DNA from 4 places in the Proteus terrae subsp. cibarius genome. Region 1 is predicted to be linked to each of the others. Evidence: predicted binding sites of a transcription regulator. Region 1 holds the regulator's gene; each other region holds the start of a gene.

Region 1 (4,276 bases):
ATATGCTTGCCTATTATCTTGCTGAAAGTGGTGAAAATGCGGTTGTAGATGCAGCTGTTATTGTCTCTGCGCCATTAATGCTTGAACCATGTTCAACAAAAATTGAACATGGTTTTTCTCGTTTTTACCAATGGTATCTGTTAAAAGAACTTAAAAATAACGCAACCCGAAAACTTATTCGCTATCCAGAATCCTTACCGATTAGCTTATTGACGATAAAATCCATCAAAAAACTACGCCAGTTTGACGATCTTATTACGTCTAAAATTCACGGGTTTAAAGATGCATTAGATTATTATCGCCAATGCAGTGCGTTGCCTTTATTAAATAAAATAAAGAAAACGACACTTATCATTCATGCTAAAGACGATCCATTTATGTCTGCGGATGTTATTCCTGATGTCAAAACGCTACCCAATAACATTGAATACCAACTTACAGAGTTTGGTGGGCATGTGGGATTTGTTGGTGGGAAGCTATCAAAACCGGTGATGTGGCTAGAAAGGCGTATTCCTGATTGGTTGGCTACCTATTTGGAGAAAGCAAAATGATAATACCTTGGAGCGAGCTTTCAACTGAAACTCTAGACAATCTCATTGAAAGTTTCGTTTTACGAGAAGGTACTGATTATGGTATCCAAGAGAAAACGCTTGAGCAAAAAGTCGCCGACGTAAAAAAACAACTTAAATCCGGTGAGGCCGTGTTGGTTTGGTCTGAACTTCATGAGAGCGTCAATATTATGCCTGCATCGCAATTTCGCTCTGATTAGTTATTCAAAGTTAGCGATGTATCGCCATCAATAAGGGCCAACCTTATTTAGCAAAAGGATAACCTATGTCAATTAAGCATCCTATCATCGCAGTAACTGGTTCAAGTGGTGCAGGAACCACCACAACAAGCCAAGCTTTTCGTAAAATATTCCAACAGTTCAATGCAAATGCTGCATTGATTGATGGAGATAGTTTTCATCGCTATACCCGTCCTGAAATGGATATGGCGATAAGAAAAGCCAGAGAACAAGGTAGACATATCAGTTATTTTGGCCCTGAAGCAAATGATTTTAGCTTACTGAGTAAGACCTTAAGTCAATATAGCGATACAGGACAAGGACAATCTCGCAAATATCTACACTCTTATGATGAAGCAACCCCTTACAACCAATTACCGGGAACATTTACCCCTTGGGAGCCATTAGCTAGTAATACTGATATTCTCTTTTATGAAGGATTGCACGGTGGCGTTGTTACCAACGAACATGATGTAGCTCAACATGTTGATTTATTGGTCGGTGTTGTTCCTATCGTCAACCTAGAGTGGATACAAAAGCTTATCCGAGACACGACAGAAAGGGGACACTCACAAGAAGCGGTAAGAGATTCAGTTGTACGCTCTATGGACGATTATATTAGCTACATTATTCCTCAATTCTCACGCACCCACATTAACTTCCAACGCGTTCCGACCGTTGATACTTCAAACCCTTTTTCTGCCAAAGCAATCCCCACTCTTGATGAAAGTTTTATTGTTATTCGTTTTCGTGGCTTAACTGATATTGATTTTCCCTATTTACTTGCGATGTTACATGGCTCGTTTATGTCAACAATAAACACTATTGTTGTACCGGGCGGGAAATTAGGATTAGCGATGGAATTAATTATGGCACCATTAGTCAAAAAATTATTAAATGGCGAAAAGATAAGTTAACCAAAATAAAATTTGTCTCTATAAAAATAATATCCCTTAATTAATGGGATATTATTTTTCAAATTAAACTTTATTTTAAAATATCAAAATTAGTCAACATCTTTTATTTCAAATGAATGCGTAATATTGGCTGCTTTTCCTAACATTAAAGAAACAGAACAATATTTTTCTGCGGATAATTGAACTGCTCGTTCTACGATTTTATCCGTTAATTCTTTACCTGAAACAATAAAATGTAAATTGATATCAGTAAATAAACGAGGGGCTTCTTCGCGTCGCTCTGATGTTAATTTCACTTCACAATCAGTCACTTGGTGACGACCTTTACGTAAAATGCTTACGACATCAATAGCGCTACATCCACCCGCAGCAATTAATACCATTTCCATTGGGCTTGGGGCTTTATCACCCGAATTCCCATCCATCATAATCTGATGGCCTGATGAAGATTCGCCGACAAAAGATAAATCTTCAACCCACTTAACTCGCGCTTCCATTTATTTTCCCCCTAAAGATGACAGAAACTAAAAGAGTACATTCTCATAATTCAACTAGCAATTAGCAAATAGGTTTATTATGCTGACTGCGTAAAACGAGACTTAATGCACTAATTGTGTTAAAAACAATATCTGCTTGATGATAGTGGTTAAGATCAATGCATTATTTTCTCATTTATTATAATCTACTCCATATTAACTGACCGTGTTCTCAGGAAGTTAATAGGTAAAGATAGGATTTTTAAGCACGCTGTCTCAAAAGGGAACCTATCCGTTTTGAAAGGCTGCATTTAACGTACAGAGGATAACGCGAATGGTTCTCGGCAAGCCGCAAACAGACCCGACTCTTGAATGGTTTTTGTCACACTGCCATATTCACAAATATCCATCCAAGAGCACGCTGATCCACCAAGGTGAGAAAGCGGAAACACTTTATTATATTGTTAAAGGTTCCGTGGCTGTTCTTATTAAAGATGAAGAAGGAAAAGAAATGATCCTCTCCTACCTAAACCAGGGGGATTTCATCGGTGAACTTGGATTATTTGAAGAAGATCAAGAACGTAGTGCATGGGTTCGAGCAAAAACAGCCTGTGAAGTAGCAGAAATTTCCTATAAAAAATTCCGCCAATTAATTCAGGTTAACCCTGATATTCTGATGCGCCTTTCTGCTCAAATGGCGAACAGATTACAAACAACATCAGAAAAAGTAGGTAACCTTGCTTTCCTTGATGTAACAGGCCGTATTGCACAAACCTTATTAAACTTAGCAAAACAACCCGATGCAATGACACATCCTGATGGCATGCAAATTAAAATTACACGTCAGGAAATTGGTCAAATCGTTGGTTGTTCACGCGAAACTGTAGGCCGTATTCTGAAAATGCTGGAAGATCAAAACTTGATCTCCGCACACGGTAAAACTATCGTCGTTTACGGGACTCGCTAAGTTTTCCCGCTCGAAACAAACAATAGCCCATAACAGGGCTATTGATATACTTTTTGTGAAAACCCCATCCTCGCTGATGGGGTTTTCAGTTGATACTATCCTTTTACAAATTCTGCAATAGCCGCTTTCAATGCCACCATTCCTTCTTGCAGTTCTTCTTGAGTAATAATTAACGACGGTGTAAAACGCATCACATCAGCCCCTGCATTTAACATCATTAAGCCATGTTTAGTAGCAAGACCGAGTAATTCTTTGGCTTTACCTTCATATTGTGGCGCTAATTGCGCTCCTATCAACAAACCTTGTCCACGGATTTGCGAAAAGACATGGTACGTTTGATTGATTGCCGCCAGTTCATCCACAATCCATTGATAGCGCTTTTCTACCCCCTCAAGTACCTCAGGTGTATTAATTAAATCAAATGCGACATTGCCCACTGCACAAGCTAATGGATTGCCACCATAGGTTGTACCATGCGTTCCAACCCCCATTGCGGAAGCTATCTCATATGTTGTTAACATCGCACTAAGTGGAAAACCGCTTCCCAGCGCTTTTGCGGTTGTAATAATGTCTGGTGTCACATCATAGTTCATATAGGCAAACAGTTTACCTGTACGCCCCATACCTGTTTGTACTTCATCAAGAACAAGTAGAGCTTGATGCTTATCACACAGCTCACGTAGCCCTCTCATAAACTCAGGTGTTGCCGCTGTTACGCCACCTTCACCTTGAACTGGCTCTAAAATAACGGCACAAGTGTGGTCATCCATAACCGCTTTAACAGCATCTAAATCATTAAACGGTACATGTACGATATCGGCAGGCTTAGGACCAAAACCATCCGCATATTTAGGTTGTCCACCAACCGATACTGTAAACAGCGTTCTGCCATGAAATGCATTGTGAAAGGCAATAATTTTAGTTTTATAAGGGCTATGACGAGTAATGGCATAATGGCGAGCCAATTTAAATGCGGCTTCATTTGCTTCTGCGCCCGAATTGGCAAAAAAGACACGTTCTGCAAATGTGTTATCTATTAATTTTTGTGCTAAACGTAATGCAGGTTCATTCGTAAAAATATTACTGACGTGCCAAAGTTGCTCACTTTGTTCTTTCAAGGCTTGATTTA
Region 2 (4,276 bases), 1.0 Mb from region 1:
ATTACCCGCACTAGATAAATATGCCCACTCTATTGGCCTTGCATTTCAGGTACAAGATGACATTTTAGATGTTATTGGCAGCACTGAAGAAACAGGAAAACGCCAAGGTAGTGACCAAGAATCAGGAAAAAGCACATATCCTGCACTTCTTGGGTTAGAGCAAGCTCAAAAGAAAGCACAGGAACTGTATAACGAAGCACTGGATGCCTTAGCGTTTCTTGAGCAATACGAGTACGATACGACCACGCTTAAACAATTAGCGAGTTTTATCGTCGAACGGAAAAACTAATAAAAAATAAAGAGAGCAGCTTACCTGTTCTTTCCCTATTACAAGTGATTAATTAATAGGCATCACATGAGCATTGATATCGAAAAATATCCCACATTGGCGTTGGTTGAAACACCAGAAGATTTGCGCCTGTTACCAAAAGAGAGTTTACCTAAACTCTGTGATGAGCTAAGGCTATTTCTTCTTAACAGTGTCAGCCGCTCAAGTGGTCACTTCGCCTCAGGTTTAGGTGCTATTGAGTTAACGGTTGCTCTTCATTACGTCTATAAAACCCCTTTTGATAATCTTATTTGGGATGTTGGTCATCAAGCCTATCCCCATAAGATCTTAACAGGTCGCCGTGACCGCATTGATACTATCCGTCAAAAAAATGGGTTACATCCCTTCCCTTGGCGAGAAGAGAGTGAATACGACAAACTTTGTGTCGGTCACTCTTCAACCTCTATCAGTGCAGGTTTAGGTATGGCTGTTGCAGCTGAACAAGAAAAGCTGAACAGAAAAACAGTTTGTGTAATTGGTGATGGTGCAATTACTGCGGGTATGGCTTTTGAAGCAATGAACCACGCAGGTGACATTGAGCCAGATATGCTCGTTGTACTTAATGACAACGAGATGTCAATCTCCGAAAACGTTGGTGCATTGAATAATCATCTTGCTCAATTGCTATCAGGCAAACTGTATACCACCTTACGTGAAGGTGGAAAAAAGGTCTTTTCTGGTATTCCACCAATTAAAGAATTACTGAAAAAGACAGAAGAACATATCAAAGGCATGGTTGTTCCCGGCACCATGTTTGAAGAGTTAGGCTTTAATTATATCGGTCCAGTTGATGGTCATGATGTTATTGCGTTAGTGCAAACTCTCGCCAATATGCGTGATCTAAAAGGTCCTCAACTTCTGCATATTATGACTAAGAAAGGTCGTGGATATGCACCTGCTGAACGTGACCCTATTAGCTGGCACGCTGTACCTAAGTTTGATCCACAAGCAGGTACATTACCTAAAAGCCCTAATGCACGACCTACATTTTCTAAAATTTTTGGTGACTGGTTATGTGAAGAAGCCTCAACCGATCCAAAACTCATGGCAATTACCCCTGCTATGCGTGAAGGCTCTGGTATGGTACGTTTCTCAAAAGAATACCCATCACAATACTTTGATGTTGCGATCGCAGAACAACACGCTGTTACCTTTGCTGCGGGTTTAGCAATTGGTGGTTATAAGCCTATCGTTGCTATCTACTCAACATTCTTACAACGTGCTTATGACCAAGTGATCCACGATATTGCCATTCAAAAATTGCCTGTTTTATTTGCTATTGATCGTGGTGGTATTGTGGGAGCAGATGGTCAAACTCACCAAGGTGCTTTTGATCTCTCATTCTTACGCTGTATTCCTAATATGGTCATTATGGCACCAAGTGATGAAAATGAGTGTCGCCAAATGCTTCACACCGGTTATCACTATCAAGATGGCCCTGTTGCAGTACGTTACCCAAGGGGCTCGAGTATTGGTGCGCAATTACAGCCACTCAGCCCACTGCCTATAGGTAAAGGTATTATTCGTCGCCAAGGTAAAGGCATTGCTATTCTAAACTTTGGTACATTACTACCTGAAGCGTTAGAAGTAGCTGAAAAACTTGATGCAACTGTGGCTGATATGCGTTTTATCAAACCTCTTGATAAATCCCTTATCCTTTCTCTGGCAGAACAGCATAATATGTTGGTAACACTAGAAGAGAATGCCATTATGGGTGGCGCAGGCAGCGGTGTTAATGAGTTATTGATGCAAGAGCGTTGCTTAGTACCTGTCTTAAACTTAGGTATACCTGATCTATTTGTACCACAAGGTGGACAAGAAGAAATCAGAACTGACTTAGGATTAGATGCTGAAGGTATTGAAAAATCAATTAAAGCCTATCAAGCTAACTGATTGAATTTAAATAATTAAAAAACCTCTCCTAATTAACTATAGGAGAGGTTAATGTATTTTTCAGACCGAAGTTTACCTACTTTTATATACTGGTTTACACTTTCACACCTCATATTTTCCCATCCATTATAATCTTGTCTGTTATCACATTTTTATGAAACTCATTGAAAACAACCACTTTCCTCATTGAATCCATTCAGCGTTAATTTATTCAATCAGTTAGATTTTTCTTTCTTTTTGTTTACCAACGAAACGTTTCGATCATGCTCACAATATGAATAAATCAAACTTGTTTTCCCACCTTTCTTTTCTACTATGTAGACAGCGAAACGTTTCGCTGAGGAGGAAATATGAAAAAAGGTGTATTACTTAATAGTCCTATTTCGAGTGTAATTTCACGTTTAGGACACACTGACAAAATCACTATTGCAGATGCCGGATTACCTATTCCCTCCTCTGTTGAACGTATTGATCTTGCGCTCACTCAGGGTATTCCGGACTTTATGTCCGTGTTGCAAACAATCACTCATGAGATGCAAGTTGAAGCCGTGATGCTGGCGGAAGAAATTAAAACCATCAATCCCTCTCTTTTTAATGAAATCCTTTCTTATCTCTATTTATTAGAGCAAGAGCAGAAGAAGTCTATTCAAATAATGTATGTTTCACATGAAGGATTCAAAAAGCAACTTACTGAAAATAAAGCTGTTATTAGAACCGGTGAATGTACGCCTTATGCCAATATTGTGTTGTTTTCTGGCGTGACTTTTTGAGGACAATATGGAACCTTTACTTGAACTTAAAGATATTGATAAGTCATTCCCCGGTGTAAAAGCACTATCAGGCGCGACGTTACGAATTTATCCAGGTCGAGTGATGGCTTTAGTCGGTGAAAATGGTGCAGGAAAATCAACACTGATGAAAGTACTCACAGGGATCTATAAAAAAGATGCCGGCGAAGTGATTTATCAAGGTGAAAGTTGTACTTTTAATGGCCCTAAATCTTCTCAAGAAGCAGGGATAGGTATTATTCACCAAGAGCTTAACCTTATTCCTGAATTAACCATCGCAGAGAATATTTTCTTAGGTCGTGAGTTTACCCGTGCTTTTGGCGCTATCGACTGGAAGAAAATGTATGCAGAGGCTGATAAGTTATTAGCTCGATTAAATCTCGCTTACAGCAGTCACCGTTTAGTGTCTGAATTATCGATTGGTGATCAGCAAATGGTAGAAATTGCCAAGGTGCTTAGTTTTGGTTCCAAAGTCATTATTATGGATGAACCAACAGACGCATTAACTGACACTGAAACTGAATCGCTATTTAGTGTTATTCGTGAACTAAGAGATCAAGGTTGCGGTATTGTTTATATCTCACATCGTTTAAAAGAGATCTTTGAAGTTTGCGATGACGTGACTGTACTGCGAGACGGACAGTTTATTGGTGAAAAAACTGTCGCCTCATTAAAAGAAGACACTCTGATTGAAATGATGGTTGGTCGTAAGTTAGAAGACCAATACCCTCGTATTAATATCCCTCAAGGTAAAACCAAACTCAACGTCATAAACCTCAGTGGCGAAGATGTTCATGATGTCAGTTTCTCATTACATGAAAGCGAAATTCTTGGTATTTCAGGCTTAATGGGTGCTGGTCGTACTGAATTAATGAAAATTATCTACGGCGCATTACCCAAGACCAATGGTACCGTTGAGTTAGATGGTAAACCCTGCCAAATCAAAAAACCTGCTGAAGGTTTAGAACAAGGCATTGTTTACATCTCTGAAGATAGAAAGCGTGATGGTTTAGTGCTCGGTATGTCAGTGAAAGAAAATATGTCGCTAACTGCGCTACGCTATTTTAGCCGCGGTATGGGTGTGCTTAATCATAAAGAAGAACAACTCACTGTTGGCGATTTTATTAAATTATTCAATATAAAAACCCCTTCAATGGATCAAACCATTGGTTTCTTATCAGGGGGAAATCAACAAAAAGTGGCTATCGCAAGAGGCCTAATGACTCGCCCTAAAGTACTTATTCTTGATGAACCCACTCGAGGCGTT
Region 3 (4,276 bases), 770 kb from region 1:
ACACCAAATCGCATATAAGGCTGTTTTGCAAAGACATTCACTTGTGTCCACTCATTGCGTGGTAATGTCTCTAGCAAATCAAGCTCCATTAAAGGTTCATAGACACGATCAAACTCTGCAATTAAACCATTATTGAAGAAACTGCCTGTTGCCAATACAACATGTTCACTACGAATAGGAATATCAGTATGGTTTCGAGTATGAATACCTGTAACTTTATTACCAATTAAATCAACTTGTTCTGCACGATCACCCGGCATAATTAAACCGCCCGCTTTTTGGAAACGCAGTTTTAATGCTTGGTGTAAACGAATACCTAATAGTGATGGTGGCAATGTTGGTAATAAACAGATAGGTTTACCCACAAGTTGTTGAAGTAGCGTCACAGGCTCTTCTGCATCCAACCCGATACACGCAGGTAAAATAATCGCTTCAACACTGTCATCAATATGTTTTTTCAGCTCTTCCGCTAACGCTTTGGTGTTTTCAGGCTTATCTAAATAACGAGCGATATTAACTGCTCTAAATTCACTTGGGTTATCACGCAATCTATCTAATAGCGGTAAATGAATATGATAAGGAATAGACTCAACACCTTGCTCATTCAGCGTATTGCTTGCAAATTGTGGCTGAAAATCTAAGAAGCCTTCAATTCCAACAACCGCCAATTTTTTCCACGGCAGTGCTTGGTCAACACCATGAGTGGGTACACGTTTTGGGCTCATCCAACTCATACGTGAACGCCCAACAGGTGTAATACGATAATGGTTTTCATCGCCACTACCTTGATACTCAAGGCCTTTTGTACTTTCCAGTAATGCTTGAGCCTGTTCAATTAAAGTTGAAACTTGCGTTTCACCCATACGACTATAAGGATGTTTAGGGGCAAGTTCAGCCAATGTTGCTAAGGCTTTCTTCGGCTGAGTCACTAATGAACCATCAGGAAGATGAGTTAATAGATCCAACGAACCCGATGAAAAATGTAGTGCGCTTTGACCATTGCTGATAATTGCGCAAGACTTACCGGCTTCAGCAAGACGAATACCTGCGGTTAAACCTGCAAGTCCGCTACCTATAATGATGACGTCAAATTTCATTATCTGCCTCCGCTGAAGCTGTTTTTTCAATCATATCAGCATCTAAACCACATAAACCTTGGTAAACCCAACTGGTGAATTCACTTTCACGTAATGCATTACCCCAAGCGATTGGTCGAATACCTTTCCAACGCTCATTTAAGAAATGAGCAAGCTGTTGTTCTGACTCGTGAGGAGTAGTAACTTGTAAACGGTTTAATAAACCCGCTGCACGACAAGCACAAAGTTCACCTTGGCATGTTCCCATACCCACACGAGTACGGCGACGTAAATCAAGTAAATTGTTGACTGTTAAAGAGTTAACTGCATATCGAACTTCCCCCGCAGTAACAGCTTCACATTCACAAACTAAACTCTTATCGCTACGCTCATTGCTCAATAATTTATTAGCTAAATCACCATGACGATAAACTGCAGAACCACGAATTGGCGCAGGTAATGAAACGACGCTACGTAATGCTTGTTCTGCTGACTGACGAGAGCCCGGTAAGGCTTCTTCTGCTGTGGTACATTTTGCAGAAACATTTAATTTTTCGCAGATTTTATCTGTTGCCCATTCAGCCATTAAACGGTAAGTCATTAATTTACCGCCAGTAATAGTAATGAAGCCTTCTAATCCATCACGTTGCGCATGGTCGAGTAAAACAATACCCCGACTCACATTACGACCAGATGGATCATCATCACTTGCCACTAAAGGACGCACACCTGCATAAGCACGTAAAATTCGAGTTTGAGCCAGTTTTGGCGCTAACATTGAACCTTCACGGATAAGAATATCGACTTCTTCAGGAGTGACATACATATTGTCAATTTCATCGTAAGGTACTCGTGTTGATGTTGTACCAATCAATGAAATGGTGTCGCCAGGAACTAAAATATCGGCATCCGCAGGTTTACGACAACGGTTGATCACCATATTGTTAATACGATGACCTAAAATCAGTAATGCACCTTTGGCTGGGAACATACGAACTTTTAACTCGCCATACTCAGCGATTTTTTGTCCCCAAATCCCCCCAGCATTCGCCACTATTTGCGCGCGAATTTCATACAGTTTTTTCGCTTGATGATCGTAAACTTTCACGCCTTTAACACGGTCACCTTCACGAATAAGTCCAACGACTTCATGATAAGTCAGTACTTGAGCGCCATGTTCGCGGGCATCTAACATATTTGCGGCCGTTAAACGGAAAGGATCAACTGTGCCATCAGGAACTTTAACCGCACCGATTAAATTAGGGTTAACAGAAGGCTCTAAGCGAATAGCTTCTTCGGGTGAAATCGCTTGAGCATCAATCCCTGCAGCTTGGCAAGATTGAATAAAGGTCTGTTGAAACTCTAAAGAATCTTCAGGAAGGGTAATAAAAAGGCCATCCGTTTTTTCAACACAATGACGAGCGACCCGTTTTAAAATCATGTTTTCTTCAATACACTCACGCGCTGACTCTGGGTCTGTTACTGCATAACGCGCACCACTGTGTAACAATCCATGATTTCGACCGGTTGCACCGGTTGCAATATCATGTCTTTCTAGCAGGACGCAACGTAATCCACGGCGTGCACAGTCTCTTGCCATGCCCGCACCAGTTGCTCCCCCGCCAATAATAATGACATCAGTTTCTGTCACTGGTGAACCGCTCATCATAGAGATGCCCTCTCACATTACATTCAGCAAACGCTTATTTATTCTTTAGCGTTAATTATAGTGTATAAGATACACAAAAAATGTGGTTAATGTTTGATAATGAGCAAAAACGAAAGAGAAACGCTCACGAGTGAAAGATTAAAACCACATATGTGACACCAATCACAAATTATTTAACAAAAAGTATTTGATAAAGTTAACATATCACTCAAAATTGCACATCTTGAAAAATTATTCGACAACTGAGTAATACCTCACAGTAAATTTGATTGTATAAGTTTACTATTAAGTTCGTTAAAGAAAATTTTTTGATAACTTCACTGTTCGTTTTGTCATTATTTAATATCAACATATTAAAATAAAAGCCATCGGAGGCTAATATGTTAAGTCTGTTTAGACCTGCGCCACATAAAGCGCGTTTGCCAAAAGAGCAGATAGATCCCGTCTATCGTCGTTTACGTTGGCAGATCTTTATGGGGATTTTCTTCGGTTACGCTGCTTATTATTTAGTAAGAAAAAACTTTGCGTTAGCAATGCCTTACCTTGTAGAAGAAGGGTTCTCTAAAGGTGACCTAGGTTTTGCGTTATCAGGGATCTCAATTGCTTATGGTTTCTCTAAGTTTATTATGGGATCGTTCTCTGACCGCGCTAACCCACGTTATTTCTTACCTGCAGGTCTTATTTTAGCGTCTTTAGTGATGCTAGTTATGGGCTTTGTGCCATGGGCAACTTCGAGCATTATGATTATGTTCGTTCTGTTGTTCCTTTGTGGTTGGTTCCAGGGTATGGGTTGGCCTCCTTGTGGACGTACCATGGTTCACTGGTGGTCACAGAAAGAACGTGGCGGTATCGTTTCTATCTGGAACTGTGCGCATAACGTCGGCGGTGGTTTACCTCCATTACTGTTCTTATTAGGTATGGCGTGGTTTAACGACTGGAAAGCAGCGTTATACATGCCTGCATTTGCAGCAATCTTAGTTGCTATGATTGCATTCGCATTAATGCGCGATACCCCTCAATCTTGTGGTTTACCTTCAATCGAAGAGTACAAAAACGACTACCCACCTGATTATAAAGAAACTGACGAACAAGAACTGACTGCAAAAGAAATCTTTATGAAGTATGTGTTCCCTAACAAACTTCTGTGGATGATTGCAATTGCGAACGTGTTCGTTTACTTACTACGCTACGGCGTGCTGGACTGGTCACCAACTTATCTGCGTGAAGTAAAACACTTCGCAATGGATAAATCATCATGGGCTTACTTCTTATACGAATACGCAGGTATTCCGGGCACACTGCTGTGTGGTTGGATGTCGGATAAAGTGTTCAAAGGTAACCGTGGTGCAACTGGCGTGTTCTTCATGACCTTAGTGACTATCGCAACTATCGTATTCTGGATGAACCCAGCGGGTAACCCGAATGTTGATATGGCGTGTATGTTAATCATCGGTTTCTTAATCTACGGTCCTGTTATGTTGATTGGTCTGCATGCTCTTGAGCTTGCACCGAAAAAAGCAGCAGGTACAGC
Region 4 (4,276 bases), 1.5 Mb from region 1:
TGATTTTTGCAGCATCCATTGGTGAACCACCACCTAATGCGATGATCACATCAGGTTTAAAGCTGTTCATCTGTTCCGCGCCTTTACGCACAACGCTTAATGTTGGATCTGCTTCAACTTCAAAGAAAACTTCTGTTTCAACACCAAATTTTTTCAGTACACGAGTGACTTCATCAACATAACCATTGTTGAATAAGAAACCATCGGTCACGATAAAGGCACGTTTTTTACCATCAGTCGCAATCTCTTCCAGTGCGATAGGTAAACAACCACGGCGGAAGTAAATAGATTTAGGAAGTTTATGCCACAACATATTTTCTGCTCTTTTCGCCACGGTTTTAGTGTTGATAAGGTGTTTTGGCCCTACGTTTTCAGAAATGGAGTTACCACCCCATGAACCACAACCTAATGTTAGAGAAGGAGCAAGTTTAAAGTTGTATAAGTCACCAATACCACCTTGAGATGCTGGAGTATTGATTAAAATACGAGATGTTTTCATCTTGTCGCCGAAGTAGGCAACATGTTCAGGGCAGTTATCTTGGTCTGTATATAAGCATGAAGTATGACCGATACCACCCATCTCAACTAATTTTTCAGCTTTTAGTACTGCATCTTCAAATGATTGAGCATGATACATTGCTAATAGTGGAGATAATTTCTCGTGAGCAAACGGCTCAGCTTCGGTTGTTTCTTTTACTTCACCAATTAAAATTTTGGTATTTACGGGTACTTCAATGCCGGCCATTTCAGCAATTTTTGTTGCAGGTTGGCCCACAATAGCTGCGTTTAAGTTACCGTCTTTTAAGATGATATCTTGAACAGCTTTTAATTCTTTACCTGTCAGCATGTAACCGCCGTGAGTAGAGAAACGTTCACGAACTTGTTTATAAATGCTGTCAACAACGATAACGGATTGCTCTGACGCACAAATTACGCCGTTATCGAAAGTTTTCGACATTAAGATTGAAGCCACTGCACGTTTGATATCAGCAGAGTCATCAATAACAACTGGCGTATTACCTGCGCCAACACCGATAGCTGGTTTACCAGAACTATACGCTGCTTTAACCATGCCTGGACCACCTGTCGCTAAGATCAGGTTAATATCATCATGGTGCATTAATGCGTTAGATAGAGCGACTGAAGGCTCATCAATCCAACCGATAATATCTTTTGGTGCGCCTGCTGCGATAGCCGCATTTAAGACGATTTCAGCAGCACGGTTTGTCGCTTCTTTTGCACGAGGGTGTGGAGAGAAGATAATACCATTACGTGTTTTTAAGCTAATTAATGCTTTAAAAATCGCAGTAGAAGTTGGGTTAGTTGTTGGTACGATACCACAGATGATCCCAATAGGTTCAGCGATGGTTATTGTGCCGTAAGTCAGATCTTCAGATAAGATCCCGCAGGTTTTTTCGTCTTTATACGCATTGTAGATATACTCAGAAGCAAAGTGGTTTTTAATTACTTTATCTTCAACGATACCCATACCAGACTCTTTAACAGCCAATTTTGCAAGGGGAATACGGGCATCAGCGGCAGCTAATGCAGCTGCACGGAAAATAGCATCAACTTGTTCTTGAGAGAAGTTAGCAAATTCACGTTGAGCTTTTTTTACACGAGCAACCAAATCATTGAGTTCAGTAACGTTAGTTACAGACATAAAGAGACTCCTGATAAAATGTTAAATTTTTTAAGCAAATTAGCCGTTTTCATCACATGTAATAAGAATAGCCTAGATAGATGATAATGTGCTTATTTCAGTAATAATTATTAGAGGGCATAATTTGCTTAAAAAACTTAAAAAAAACAATAATAAAGGTAAATATATTTTCGAAGTAACCCTCTTTTTTCGAATGATAACAGCTTACCATCTTTCTAATTAATTAACGTGATATATATCACAAAATTAGCAAGCTGACACCTTTCAGCATGGCTATTTATGAGAATGATTCTTATATGTGATAAATGTTCAACGATTTTTTTGTCGTATAGTTTATTTCGATATAAAATTAAACCACTAGGTTTTGATCGGTTTACAAGAGAATATTTTAGGTAAAAACTTGTTAACTAATAGAATTAACTGGTTTATTGATTTAAAGTAACGCGCATTTTTTGGAGTTACTCTATCTTTTATAGAATAATTCGCATGTTTATTAGCCAAGAAGGGGCTTTTCATGGGGTCACTGCTGGATTTATCCGGTTATATTAAATTTTTTGTCGGTCTTTTTGCGATTGTAAACCCAATTGGTATTTTGCCTGTCTTTATCAGTATGACGAGTTATCAAACTGATGCAGGGCGTAACAAAACAAACTTAATTGCGAATGGCTCCGTTGCGATTATTTTAGTTTCTTCTCTGTTAATCGGTGATTCTATACTGAGTATTTTCGGTATTTCTATCGACTCGTTTCGTATAGCAGGGGGAATGCTGATTGTTACTATTGCGATGACCATGATAAATGGACGTTTAGGAGAAGATAAACAAAACAATCAGGAACGAAACGAATCGGCAGTACGTAGTAGTGTTGCTGTTGTGCCTTTAGCATTACCATTAATGGCCGGACCTGGAGCAATCAGTTCTTGTATTGTGTGGAGTTCTCGTTGGGAAGGTTTTACTAACTTTTTAGGATTAGCCGCAACCAGCATCTTTTTTGCATTTTGTTGTTGGTTACTGTTTCGCAGCGCAACACTATTAGTGAAATATTTAGGGCAAACCGGCATTAACGTGGTTACTCGTATAATGGGCTTATTATTAATGTCGTTAGGTATTGAATTTATTGTGACCGGATTACGTTCTATTTTCCCGGGCTTATTAGTTTAAACACAGCGCAGAACAATTAAAAAACGGTACGACTAAACAGTACTATTAAAAACGAGCAGTATTAATAACGTAATGCTGCTCGGTTCTTTTCTTTTATTCTCTTTTATTTCAATCAAGACGATGTATCCCTTTTGATAACGCATCTCGATCGTAATGTTGTGTTAATTCACCATTTTCCATTAATGCAGCTCGATCCGACATATGTGCGATAACATCTGCATCATGGCTGACAAGTAAATAAGTCATATTATGCTGTTTTTTCAGTGTGTTAAGCAGATTTAAGATCTCGGCTTGTACTGACATATCTAGCGCTGAAGTTGGTTCATCTAAAAGTAATAGTTGAGGTTGTAATAAAAGGGCTCTTGCAATGGCGACACGTTGACGTTGTCCACCTGAAAGTTGATGTGGATAACGACTCGTCACATCGGCAGGCAAACCAACTTGGGTTAATGCTTGCTCAATTGTCTCTTTATCAAAAGGAATTTGGTGGATTTTTAAAGGCTCAGAGAACGCTCGCTCAATACGGTGTTGAGGGTGTAAAGAGGCGTAGGGATCTTGAAACACCATTTGTATATTACGGCGCAAAGCTCCTTGAAAACGTTGTTGAGGTTTAATTTTTTGCCCTAAAAGCGATATATCACCTTGCCAATGAGGCAATAATCCTGCGATCACGCGCAACACAGTCGATTTTCCACAGCCAGAACGACCAATTAAGCTAAAGGTTTCGCCTTGTTGAACATGTAGATTGATCCCTTTTACAACGTGCTTTGCTTGTTTACCTTGTTCAAATTGAACATGTAAATCATGAATATCAATTAACATGATGTAGCCCCTTAAAATTAAGCGTTCTATCTAATACTGGCAATTGAGTGCCATAAGTGCTTGCATTAGGTCTACATGTCCAAAGTGTACGTGTATAAGGATGTGACGCCGTCGGTAGCGCTTTAGCATCGAGTTCATCAACTTGCTCGCCTTGATACATCACCATGACGCGCTCGCAATATTCAGCAACAAGGGGTAAATCATGGCTAATCAGTAATAAACCCATATTACGCTGTTCACACTGAGTAGTGATCAGTTCAAGGATTTGATGACGTAACTGAGCATCCAGTGCAGATGTTGGCTCATCGGCAATTAAAATAGTCGGGTTATTAATTAGCGCAATCGCTATCATTGCTCGTTGCCCCATACCACCTGATAATTCACCGGGATAACGATAAATATTCTGTTCAGGTAAGCCGACAGACAGCAAGGTATCGATGATAAGTTGACGCCTATCTTGGCGTGAAAGTTTTTGATGTTGTTTTACAGTTTCTTCTACTTGCTGATAAATGGTTTTTACAGGATTTAATGCATAGCGTGGATCTTGTAATACCATTGAAATTGTATTACCGCGGATGTTATTCCATTGGCGAGATGAAAAATCTAATAGATTATTTCCCTGTAAGTTCAGT

What was found. The regulator CRP, encoded in region 1, controls carbon source genes, mostly activating them, when cyclic AMP is high. The targets are predictions, from matches to a motif close to ATGTGANNNNNNTCACAT.
Region 2: the regulator CRP is predicted to act here: its motif matches at 2,477-2,494, upstream of rbsD (D-ribose pyranase).
Region 3: the regulator CRP is predicted to act here: its motif matches at 2,931-2,948, upstream of glpT (glycerol-3-phosphate transporter).
Region 4: the regulator CRP is predicted to act here: its motif matches at 1,890-1,907, upstream of adhE (bifunctional acetaldehyde-CoA/alcohol dehydrogenase).

What each region holds. Positions count from the first base shown of each region.
Region 1 covers NZ_CP047349.1:3,623,086-3,627,361, forward strand. Annotated here, with positions in the region: gene GTH25_RS16595 (hydrolase) at 1-551, shown strand, start outside; gene GTH25_RS16600 (YheU family protein) at 548-769, shown strand; gene GTH25_RS16605 (phosphoribulokinase) at 835-1,704, shown strand; gene GTH25_RS16610 (OsmC family protein) at 1,794-2,201, opposite strand; gene crp (cAMP-activated global transcriptional regulator CRP) at 2,515-3,147, shown strand; gene argD (bifunctional acetylornithine/succinyldiaminopimelate transaminase) at 3,243-4,276, opposite strand, start outside.
Region 2 covers NZ_CP047349.1:696,104-700,379, reverse strand. Annotated here, with positions in the region: gene ispA ((2E,6E)-farnesyl diphosphate synthase) at 1-289, shown strand, start outside; gene dxs (1-deoxy-D-xylulose-5-phosphate synthase) at 356-2,221, shown strand; gene rbsD (D-ribose pyranase) at 2,572-2,991, shown strand; gene rbsA (ribose ABC transporter ATP-binding protein RbsA) at 2,999-4,276, shown strand, end outside.
Region 3 covers NZ_CP047349.1:444,586-448,861, reverse strand. Annotated here, with positions in the region: gene glpB (glycerol-3-phosphate dehydrogenase subunit GlpB) at 1-1,097, opposite strand, end outside; gene glpA (anaerobic glycerol-3-phosphate dehydrogenase subunit A) at 1,087-2,745, opposite strand; gene glpT (glycerol-3-phosphate transporter) at 3,126-4,276, shown strand, end outside.
Region 4 covers NZ_CP047349.1:2,101,720-2,105,995, reverse strand. Annotated here, with positions in the region: gene adhE (bifunctional acetaldehyde-CoA/alcohol dehydrogenase) at 1-1,663, opposite strand, end outside; gene GTH25_RS09840 (YchE family NAAT transporter) at 2,178-2,822, shown strand; gene GTH25_RS09835 (ABC transporter ATP-binding protein) at 2,931-3,647, opposite strand; gene GTH25_RS09830 (ABC transporter ATP-binding protein) at 3,634-4,276, opposite strand, start outside.